Regions from separate parts of the Desertibacillus haloalkaliphilus genome, predicted to be linked through region 2. Evidence: riboswitches for the same ligand, from Rfam matches in the RefSeq annotation. Region 2 holds a riboswitch; each other region holds the start of a gene.
The links. Region 2 has a riboswitch for thiamine pyrophosphate ahead of thiE (thiamine phosphate synthase). Riboswitches for the same ligand answer to the same signal wherever they lie in the genome.

Region 1 (3,291 bases), on a different contig from region 2:
TAATCTCCACTTTTTAAGTTAATCTATTTATTGGCATAAAAAAGTCGTGTATAAGAGGGCAGGTTTCCTGCCCTCTTAAGCATGTTTAAGTTCTCTATTATCCTACCTGTCATCGGTTGGAGAGGATGAGGTTGTATGTGTGCCCCTTGAGTTGATAGGCATGAATTGTTCGCCATTTGTTTAATCCTGATAATGAGGAATTGAGATCGTTATTTATTGGTAGATTTTACTGCCTTTTTCCCGGAATTCCTTAGATTTGTTCTCAAGTTCCTCTTTTAGAAGTTGATCTTCCTTGAGACCCTTTTCTTTTGCTTGGTTACGAATATCTTGTGTAATGCGCATGCTACAAAACTTCGGACCACACATCGAGCAAAAGTGGGCTGATTTTGCACCTTCAGCAGGGAGTGTTTCATCATGGAAGCTCAACGCTTTTTCAGGATCAAGTGATAGATTAAATTGATCATACCAGCGGAACTCAAACCGCGCTTTTGATAGGGCATCATCACGCTTTTGTGCATTCGGATGACCCTTGGCTAAATCGGCGGCATGAGCGGCAATTTTGTAGGTGATCACACCTTCACGGACATCATCTTTGTTCGGTAACCCTAGATGTTCCTTTGGTGTCACATAACAAAGCATCGCTGTTCCGAACCAACCAATCATGGCAGCACCAATCGCTGATGTAATATGGTCATAGCCTGGTGCAATATCTGTCGTTAATGGACCTAATGTATAGAACGGTGCTTCCTCGCATACGTCAAGCTGACGATCCATGTTTTCTTTAATTTTGTGCATTGGTACATGTCCTGGACCTTCAACCATCACTTGAACATCGTGTTTCCATGCAATTTTTGTTAACTCTCCGAGCGTTTCTAATTCGGCAAATTGTGCTTCGTCGTTAGCATCAGCAATGGAGCCAGGACGAAGACCATCTCCTAAAGAAAATGCAATATCATATTGTTTTAAGATGTCACAAATGTCTTCAAAATGAGTGTATAAAAAGTTTTCTTCGTGATGCGCGAGACACCATGCTGCCATAATCGAGCCGCCACGAGAAACGATACCTGTAACACGATCTGCAGTAAGTGGAATATACCGTAACAGAACACCAGCGTGAATTGTAAAGTAGTCAACCCCTTGTTCAGCTTGTTCAATTAATGTATCACGATAAACTTCCCAAGAAAGGTCTTCAGCAACACCATTTACCTTTTCAAGCGCCTGATAAATAGGTACGGTTCCAATCGGTACAGGAGAATTACGAATGATCCACTCTCTTGTTGTGTGGATATGCTTTCCTGTTGACAGATCCATAATCGTATCAGCCCCCCAACGGGTAGCCCATGTCATCTTCTCAACTTCTTCTTCAATCGACGAGCTGACAGCTGAATTTCCGATGTTTGCATTAATTTTCGTATGAAAATTGCGACCAATAATCATCGGTTCACTTTCCGGATGGTTGATGTTTACCGGAATAATGGCTCGTCCCTCTGCAACTTCTTTTCGTACAAATTCAGGGGAAAGGCCTTCACGAATAGCGATAAACTCCATTTCAGGGGTAATCATTCCTTGGCGGGCATAATGGAGTTGTGTAACATTTCTTTCTTTTTTGGCACGAAGAGGCTTTCGTTGGCGTGTATCAAACATTTCAACCTCGTTTTTGTCTTGGGTGGTTTTAAAGCCGTTATCTTCAGGTTTAATATTTCTTCCATCATATTCTTCTACATTTTCACGTTCTAAAATCCATTGTTGACGAATGGTAGGAAGTCCTTTGCGAACGTCTACAGAATAATGAGGATCTGTGTAGGGACCGCTTGTATCATAGACTTGAAACGGCTGATTGATCTCTTTTTGACCGTTATTATCTGTCGGGTGAAGTTTAATTTCGCGTACAGGCACCCGAATGTCCTTTCTTGAACCTTCAAGATACACCTTTGAACTATTGGGGAATGTTGATGATAGGGTAAGAGTAGATTGATTTTTCATACGATGATCCTCCTAAAAATAGAATTTTACTCTCATGGTAGAAAGTGAACTCTAGTAGGAGGGTTATATTTACATTTTTGTAATAAAAAGTAAGGTATAATACGTAAACCACTATTGTCATCATTACTTAAACGTAAAAAAGACCGCTAGCAAGCGGTCTGATAGGCATACGTATCCATACATAGATAAATATAATCCCTCCGCTAGCATTACCTAGTTCAGGTTCACCGGTCGACAACTCACTAGTTGTCCTCTCAGCTTGATTCGATCAAGCTCCCGTTTGTCTTTAGTTGTACAGTTGAATCATACTAAAGTTTATAACCATTTGCAACTAAAATTCGGAAAATTTAATTGGGCTTGTATGTTCTGACTAGTGTTTGATTTACAAGGTGATTTGTTACTATTTGCTAGTGAATGAGATTGATTAGGTAAAAATAAGCGTGATGCGGGTATCACTGTGGCTGATGAAACTATATCAAACTGTATGAAAGATAAAGCTGGCAGATTCGTTTTGCTTTACGTGTAAAGCTATGTTAAATTTAGAATTGTCAAAATGTTAGCGAACACAAAACAAACATTGGAGTTGGGAGAGAGAAGATGAAGGTAGCTAAATTTGGTGGAACATCAGTAGCGAGTGCAGAACAAATTCGAAAAGTCGCATCAGTGATTACAGATGACCCAGAACGAAAAGTTATTGTCGTTTCAGCACCGGGGAAGCGTAATGATGAAGATACAAAAGTAACGGACTTATTAATAAAACTAGGTGAAACCTATTTAAGCGAAGGCAGTGCAGATGCAGAGTTAGCAGCTGTTGTCGATCGTTATGAACAGATTGCAAAAGGCCTTGAACTGTCAAGTGAAATTATTGATACGATTGAAAGCGATCTTAAAGAGCGCTTAGCCGCTGATACTTCAAATGAAGGTAAGTTTATGGATGCCATTAAGGCAAGCGGTGAGGATAACAATGCAAAATTAATCGCCTTTTATTTGGAGAGTAAGGGAATTGAAGCTCAATATGTGAACCCTAGGGATGCAGGTTTACTTGTAAGTGATGAGCCAGGGAATGCTCAAGTATTGCCGGAAGCCTATGAAAACTTATTCAAGCTTCGTGAGCGTCCAGGAGTTCTTGTCTTCCCAGGATTCTTTGGTTACTCACCAGAAGGAACGCTTGTCACGTTTCCACGTGGAGGCTCTGACATTACGGGTTCAATTGTTGCAGCAGGAATCAAGGCTGATTTGTATGAAAACTTTACAGATGTTGACTCGGTTTATGCAGCTAATCCGAAGGTTGTTGATGGTCCAGTTGAG
Region 2 (3,291 bases):
TTGAGAGTTGTGAGTAAAAATGAGATAATAGGTGAGGTCAAAAAACAACCTCAAATGGAAAAAGAGAATAAAAAGTGAACGGGGGAGAAAATGGAAAGAGTGCTCATCGTAATTAGTTTATTTATCTTTCTATTATCAGGGTGTCAGTATGCGGATAAAGATGTGATAGTAGCAAGTGATCGACTGCTGAATCTCCATGAAAAACGGCAAATCCCCTCAGAATTTTATGGCCATAATGTACGATATCCTATTAAGACCAGTTCTTCTCGTTCTTTTATTGAAATAAGTGAATGGTTCGATGAACATACTGTTTTGTATTTAAAAGATGAAGAAGGCATCGCGAGGTTGCTTAAGCATAATGTTACAAACGGTGACGAGCAGGGATTCTTTCAAACCGAGGAAGCTATTTCAAATGTGACTGCGAACCATGATTATAGTTATTACGCCATTGAAACGGTGACTCGAGACTACGATGTATCATTATACCTAATAGATCGCGATGGCTTTATTCGTTATCAAATACAAGAGTTAGGTGAAGATTACTCCGTGTTTTGGAATCCTTATCAGCCAGAAGAACTTGTTGTTGTTTCATTTTTGCCGAACTGGGAATCGCAATTATACTATGTTAATGTCGCTAACGGTCAAATTTCTCCAATCGAATTAGACCAGACGTTTATCCAGTGGCTAGATATAAATCGGCTAGGGTATTTACATTGGGATCAAGACGAGCCGAGTTATTTTTCTTCTTTGTTCTCTTATGATATGAAGACAAACCAAAAAGTGTTAGTCGAAGAGGACATTTTATCATTTTTTTCATTTCCTAATCACAACTATTTGATCATTGATGTTGATTCAATCGATGAACTGATGTCCACGTATACCTTTTTCAAAGAAAACGAGACGATTCGTCAAATTGAGGTTCCAATATTAAATACGTATTCTGAGCAATGGTGGGTCCCTTATTTCACATTTGACCAAATGAACAGTATTTTTTACTATTTGAGACCTTTCTATAGTGGTAATTACGTTGATTATGAGGATGGATTTGAGTTAGTAGCACTTGATATTCGTTCTGGAGATGAAGAAGTGATCATTGAAGTGGAAAATGATGCACCGTTGAAACTATCGCCTGATGGGGAATCGATGTTGTATGGCTACCAATATGAACACCTCATTGATCTTAATGGAAATCAAATGGTTGATTTGTTCGTGCAATCAAATCGTTTTTAAACGATGGAACAATTGTTGTATTCTTATTAATTTATGTCATAATAGAGATTGATGGTACTACATTTGAAAAGACTAGGGGTGTCTATCGTGAGTAGGCTGAGAAAAAGGTGTTTCCTTTTACCCTTGAACCTGATCTGGAGATCCCAGCGTAGGAAAGTCGACTAATGAATGATGAACTTTAGCCGTAATCCACGTCGTTGGGTTATGGTTATTTGCATTGATAGTACTATATGGAAGGAATCTTCCAATCTAATTCCTAACTGGAGCAACGAGAGGAATGAAGACGATAGAAGGGTAGGGACAGTTATGAAGGATTTTAAACTGTATGCAATTACCGGAGAAGAATTTCACAGAGGTCGCGAGCTTACAAAAGTGATGGAAGAAGCGATTCTTGGTGGAGTTGATATTATTCAACTCCGTGATAAAAAAAGTAGTAAACGAGATGTTTTGCAAAAGGCACGTAAATTGAGAGAATTAACGAATAAGCATAATGTCACATTTATAGTGAACGACCATATTGATGTTGCACTTGCCGTTGATGCAGATGGCATTCATCTTGGTCAAGATGATCTTCCTATTCAAGAAGCGAGAAAAATTGTTGGAAATGACAAGATCATTGGCATCTCTACTCATGCGATTGAAGAAGCGAGAGCAGCTGAGCGGGATGGGGCAGATTATATTGGTGTTGGGCCTGTATTCCCAACCAATAGCAAGGAAGATGTTGTAGACCCTGTTACAACGGATTATGTTAGCCAAATTGCAAGGGAAATAAACATTCCCTTTGTTGCCATTGGAGGGATTAAGCTTCATAACGTCGATCAGGTACTAGCAGCTGGTGCGATGAGAATTTGTGCGATTAGTGAAATTGTCGGTAGTGATGATGTGAAAGGAACCTGTGAAACGTTTATTAAAAAAATTAACGGTGAGGAGAGCTAAGATGCTACTTTATATTAATGGCGAAGAGAAACAACTAGATGTTTCGAAACTTGATGAAGTCGTCAAACATTACCAATTAGAAGGCAACCTTGTCGTAACAGAGATCAATGGGGAAATTGTTGATCGTGAAGATTGGGAAGATACAGAGCTAAAAGAAGGTATGAAAATAGAGCTTGTTCATTTTGTAGGAGGAGGGTGAACCCTATGAAAACAAACGATAAATTAGTTATTGCAGGAAAAGAGCTATCATCACGATTTTTCTTAGGAACGGGGCGTTACCCGAATCCATTTGTCCAAAATGAAGCGATCAAAGCATCAGGTACAGAGGTGTTAACATTTGCAATTCGACGTGTTAACCTTGAGGCGCCAGATGAGGATGCTATTTTGCAGCACCTAGAAGGGCAAACGTTTACGTACTTACCAAACACATCAGGGGCAAAAACAGCGGAGGAAGCGATCCGTATTGCACGACTTGCAAAGGCATCTGGGTTAAGTAATTGGATTAAAATTGAAGTAAGTGTTAATGAAAAGACATTACTACCCGATCCAATTGAAACCCTAAAAGCAACAGAAGTATTAGCAAATGAGGGTTTTGTTGTGCTCCCTTATACATCTGATGATCCAGTCATTTGTAAGCGACTTGAAGAAGCAGGGGCAGCTGCGGTGATGCCAGGTGGTGCTCCGATTGGAACGGGATTAGGAATTCTAAATCCTTACAATTTATCATTGATTGTTGAAGAAGCGAATGTTCCAATCATCGTTGATGCTGGTCTAGGGTCTGCTCAAGATATCGTTCAAGCGATGGAGTTAGGGGTAGATGGTGTGTTAATGAATACACCTGTTGCAAAAGCAAAAGACCCAGTGACAATGGCAAAAGCAATGAAGCATGCAATTGAAGCAGGGCGCTTGTCATATCTAGCGGGGCGAATACCGAAGAAGCGTTATGCGACAGCAAGCAGTGGCTATGAAACTCACATGATCAAATAACCTGTTGGGGTTATCACATAAGTGACGGCATAACTCAGGCATAATAAACAGCTTGTGCCTGAGACTACCCTTACTGACCTTTGATTTAAGTTTTAATTTTTATAGAAAAGAGTGAATGTGATGGGAGAGCGTATTGTT
Region 3 (3,291 bases), on a different contig from region 2:
ACGTTGAATATTGTAATAGAACAGAGGTGGTATAACCACCTCTGTTTATAGAACACATCGGACAACACCTATTCTCACACAAAAAAAAGACTCCGCGATCAAAACGGAGTCTTTCTATAATATATGATGAGATGAGAGAGATAATCAATCGTGATTACTTTTGGAATTGCGCTTCTTCTGTTGAACCTTTAAGTGCTGTTGTAGAAGAAGTGCCACCAGAAACAACTTGAGAAACTTCATCAAAATACCCTGTACCAACTTCACGTTGGTGACGTGTTGCTGAATATCCTTTTGCTTCACTAGCAAACTCAGCTTGTTGAAGCTCAGAGTATGCACCCATTCCACGAGTTTTGTAGCCGTGAGCAAGTTCAAACATGCTATGGTTAAGAGCATGGAAACCAGCAAGCGTAACGAATTGGAACTTGTAGCCCATTTTACCAAGTTCAACTTGGTATGTTTCAATCGTATCTTTATCAAGGTTTGCTTCCCAGTTAAATGAAGGTGAGCAGTTATAAGCAAGCATTTTGCCTGGGAATTTCGCATGAATCGCATCAGCAAATTTTTGTGCTTCTTCAAGACTTGGTTTTGATGTTTCACACCAGATTAAATCAGCATATGGCGCATAAGCTAACCCACGTGCAATCGCTTGATCGATACCAGCATTTGTACGATAGAATCCTTCTGGCGTACGCTCTCCTGTAATAAACTCGTGATCTGTCGGATCTACATCTGAAGTAATTAAGTCAGCAGCATCCGCATCTGTTCTTGCAACTAGAAGCGTTGGAACACCACTTACATCTGCAGCTAGTCGAGCAGCCGTTAAGTTACGTACCGCTGTTTGCGTTGGGATTAATACTTTACCACCAAGGTGACCACATTTTTTCTCAGAGGCCAGCTGATCTTCAAAGTGAACGCCAGCAGCGCCTGCTTCAATCATACCTTTCATTAGTTCGAATACGTTTAATTGACCACCGAATCCAGCTTCAGCATCAGCAACGATCGGAGCAAAATAATCAATGTCACCTTCTCCTTCAAGGTGTTGAATTTGGTCTGCACGTTGTAATGATTGATTAATCCGTTTTACGACTTGAGGTACACTGTTTGCAGGATACAAGCTTTGGTCAGGATACATTTGTCCAGCTAAGTTTGCATCTGCCGCCACTTGCCAGCCACTTAAGTAGATCGCCTTAAGGCCAGCTTTTACTTGTTGTACCGCTTGCCCACCTGTTAAGGCACCTAGTGCGTTTACAAATGGTTCTTCATTAATTAACGTCCATAACTTTTCCGCTCCACGACGAGCAAGTGTATGTTCAATTTGAACAGAGCCTCGTAAGCGAATGACATCTTCAGCTGAATATGGTCTTTCGATGCCATTCCAGCGTGAATCATTTTCCCAGCTTTCTTGTAATTTTCTAGCTTCCTCTTGAATGTTTACGTTTGTCATAATACTCCATCTCCCTTTTTTGAAATTAAATGATTCCCCTCTACATTCAGTCCCGACGACTACAATAGCTTTCACGCGATCGTCTGCATTAAACATTTAGCTTATCAGCTGGCCAATCACACGAAATCTCCTAATCTGAGCAATCACCCCTACCTTCAACTTAATGGTATGTAGTAAATTTCTTTCTCGCTGTGTTAATACAGTGTTTTTATTTCTGGTATTATAATATAACAGACTTTTGTAAAATACAACCACTTTTTAGAATTTTCTCATCTTTAAATAAAAGTTTAAATATTCAGATAATAAACCGATTGTTAGGTCTCTCACTTCTTCCTTGTATTAAATAGTAAACTATGTTACTTTGTTGTTAACTTAAAAGATGACCACTAGGGGTGCCATCGTGCTGAGAGAGGCCTTCGCCTTAACCCTTAACCTGATCTAGATAATACTAGCGTAGGGAAGTGGATGGGATACATCGTACATCGATCAATGGTTTTCTGAATAGATTGACATTGGTCCATGTCCAATTGTTAAACCAAACCACTCCTTATGTTGGAGTGGTTTTCTTTTTGGTTTATAGCCATAGCAACATTAAATCTCCCAAGAACCTACATACTACAAACTCATAACAAACAAAAAGGAGTGAAACATATGAAACAGACGATTGACCCCCATCAGGTTCAACGGGAAGTAGACAACAGAAAAGATGAACTACTTGAGCTCGTTCAGGCATTAGTGCGCTATAAAACACCAAGTCCACCCGCTCGCAACACTGTAGCTGCTCAAACATACATTGCCTCCTACCTAGAAGACCTCGGCTTCTCTATTGATAAATGGGATGTATACAAAGGAGATCCTAACGTAGTCGGAACATTAAAAGGGACAGAACCTGATTACTACAATAGCCTCATTATTAATGGTCATATCGATGTTGCTGAAGTTGATGATAGTGAAGGCTGGAACACTGACCCTTTCGATCCCGTGATTAAAGATGGCAACATCTATGGACGCGGAACTGCAGATATGAAGGCTGGAAAAGCCGCTTCGCTATTTGCGATTAAACTTCTTAAGGAAGCAGGTGTCAAACTGCCAGGGGATCTTATCTATCAATCTGTCATCGGCGAAGAAGTTGGAGAAGCAGGAACATTGGAATGTTGCCGCAGAGGTTATGATGCCGATTTTGCGGTTGTCGTCGACACATCTGACTGTCACATCCAAGGTCAAGGCGGTGTAATCACGGGATGGATTACTGTTCAAAGTCCGAAAACCTTTCACGATGCAACAAGAAGAAACATGCTTCATGCCGGCGGAAGCTTGTTTGGAGCAAGCGCGATTGAAAAGATGATGAAAATTATTGAAGGGTTACAATCGCTAGAACAGCATTGGGCGGTAACAAAATCATACCCAGGGTTCCCTGCTGGAATGAATACCATTAACCCAGCTGTCATTGAAGGTGGTAGGCATGCAGCATTTATTGCCGACAAGTGTTCCCTATGGATTACCGTCCACTTCTATCCTGATGAAAATCATGAGGACATTATTAAAGAAATTGAAGAGCATGTTTTGAACGTTGCCGCTGCTGATCCATGGCTACGCGAACACCCTCCGACATTTGATTGGGGTGGTCAATCAATGATTGAAGATCGCGGAGAGATCTTTCCTTCATTAGCGATTAATAACGAGTGGCCTGGGCTTAAAACACTTGCTTCATCACACCAACACTCAACAGGTACTTTACCAACTATTGGGATGTCACCTACTGTCACTGATGGCGGCTGGTTAGCTGAAGCCGGCATTCCGACTGTCATCTATGGGCCTGGTGATTTGCAGAACGCACACGCAGTTAA

Region 1: linked by a shared signal. The riboswitch ahead of thiC (phosphomethylpyrimidine synthase ThiC) and the one ahead of thiE (thiamine phosphate synthase) in region 2 are both predicted to bind thiamine pyrophosphate.
Region 3: linked by a shared signal. The riboswitch ahead of KH400_RS09165 (acetylornithine deacetylase) and the one ahead of thiE (thiamine phosphate synthase) in region 2 are both predicted to bind thiamine pyrophosphate.

What each region holds. Positions count from the first base shown of each region.
Region 1 covers NZ_JAHPIV010000012.1:118,830-122,120, forward strand. Annotated here, with positions in the region: gene thiC (phosphomethylpyrimidine synthase ThiC) at 214-1,983, opposite strand; TPP riboswitch at 2,162-2,273, opposite strand; gene KH400_RS14520 (aspartate kinase) at 2,581-3,291, shown strand, end outside.
Region 2 covers NZ_JAHPIV010000002.1:320,836-324,126, forward strand. Annotated here, with positions in the region: gene KH400_RS03900 (YqgU-like beta propeller domain-containing protein) at 91-1,230, shown strand; TPP riboswitch at 1,295-1,402, shown strand; gene thiE (thiamine phosphate synthase) at 1,537-2,166, shown strand; gene thiS (sulfur carrier protein ThiS) at 2,168-2,365, shown strand; gene KH400_RS03915 (thiazole synthase) at 2,371-3,153, shown strand; gene thiO (glycine oxidase ThiO) at 3,274-3,291, shown strand, end outside.
Region 3 covers NZ_JAHPIV010000007.1:44,714-48,004, forward strand. Annotated here, with positions in the region: gene aceA (isocitrate lyase) at 155-1,444, opposite strand; TPP riboswitch at 1,823-1,921, shown strand; gene KH400_RS09165 (acetylornithine deacetylase) at 2,096-3,291, shown strand, end outside.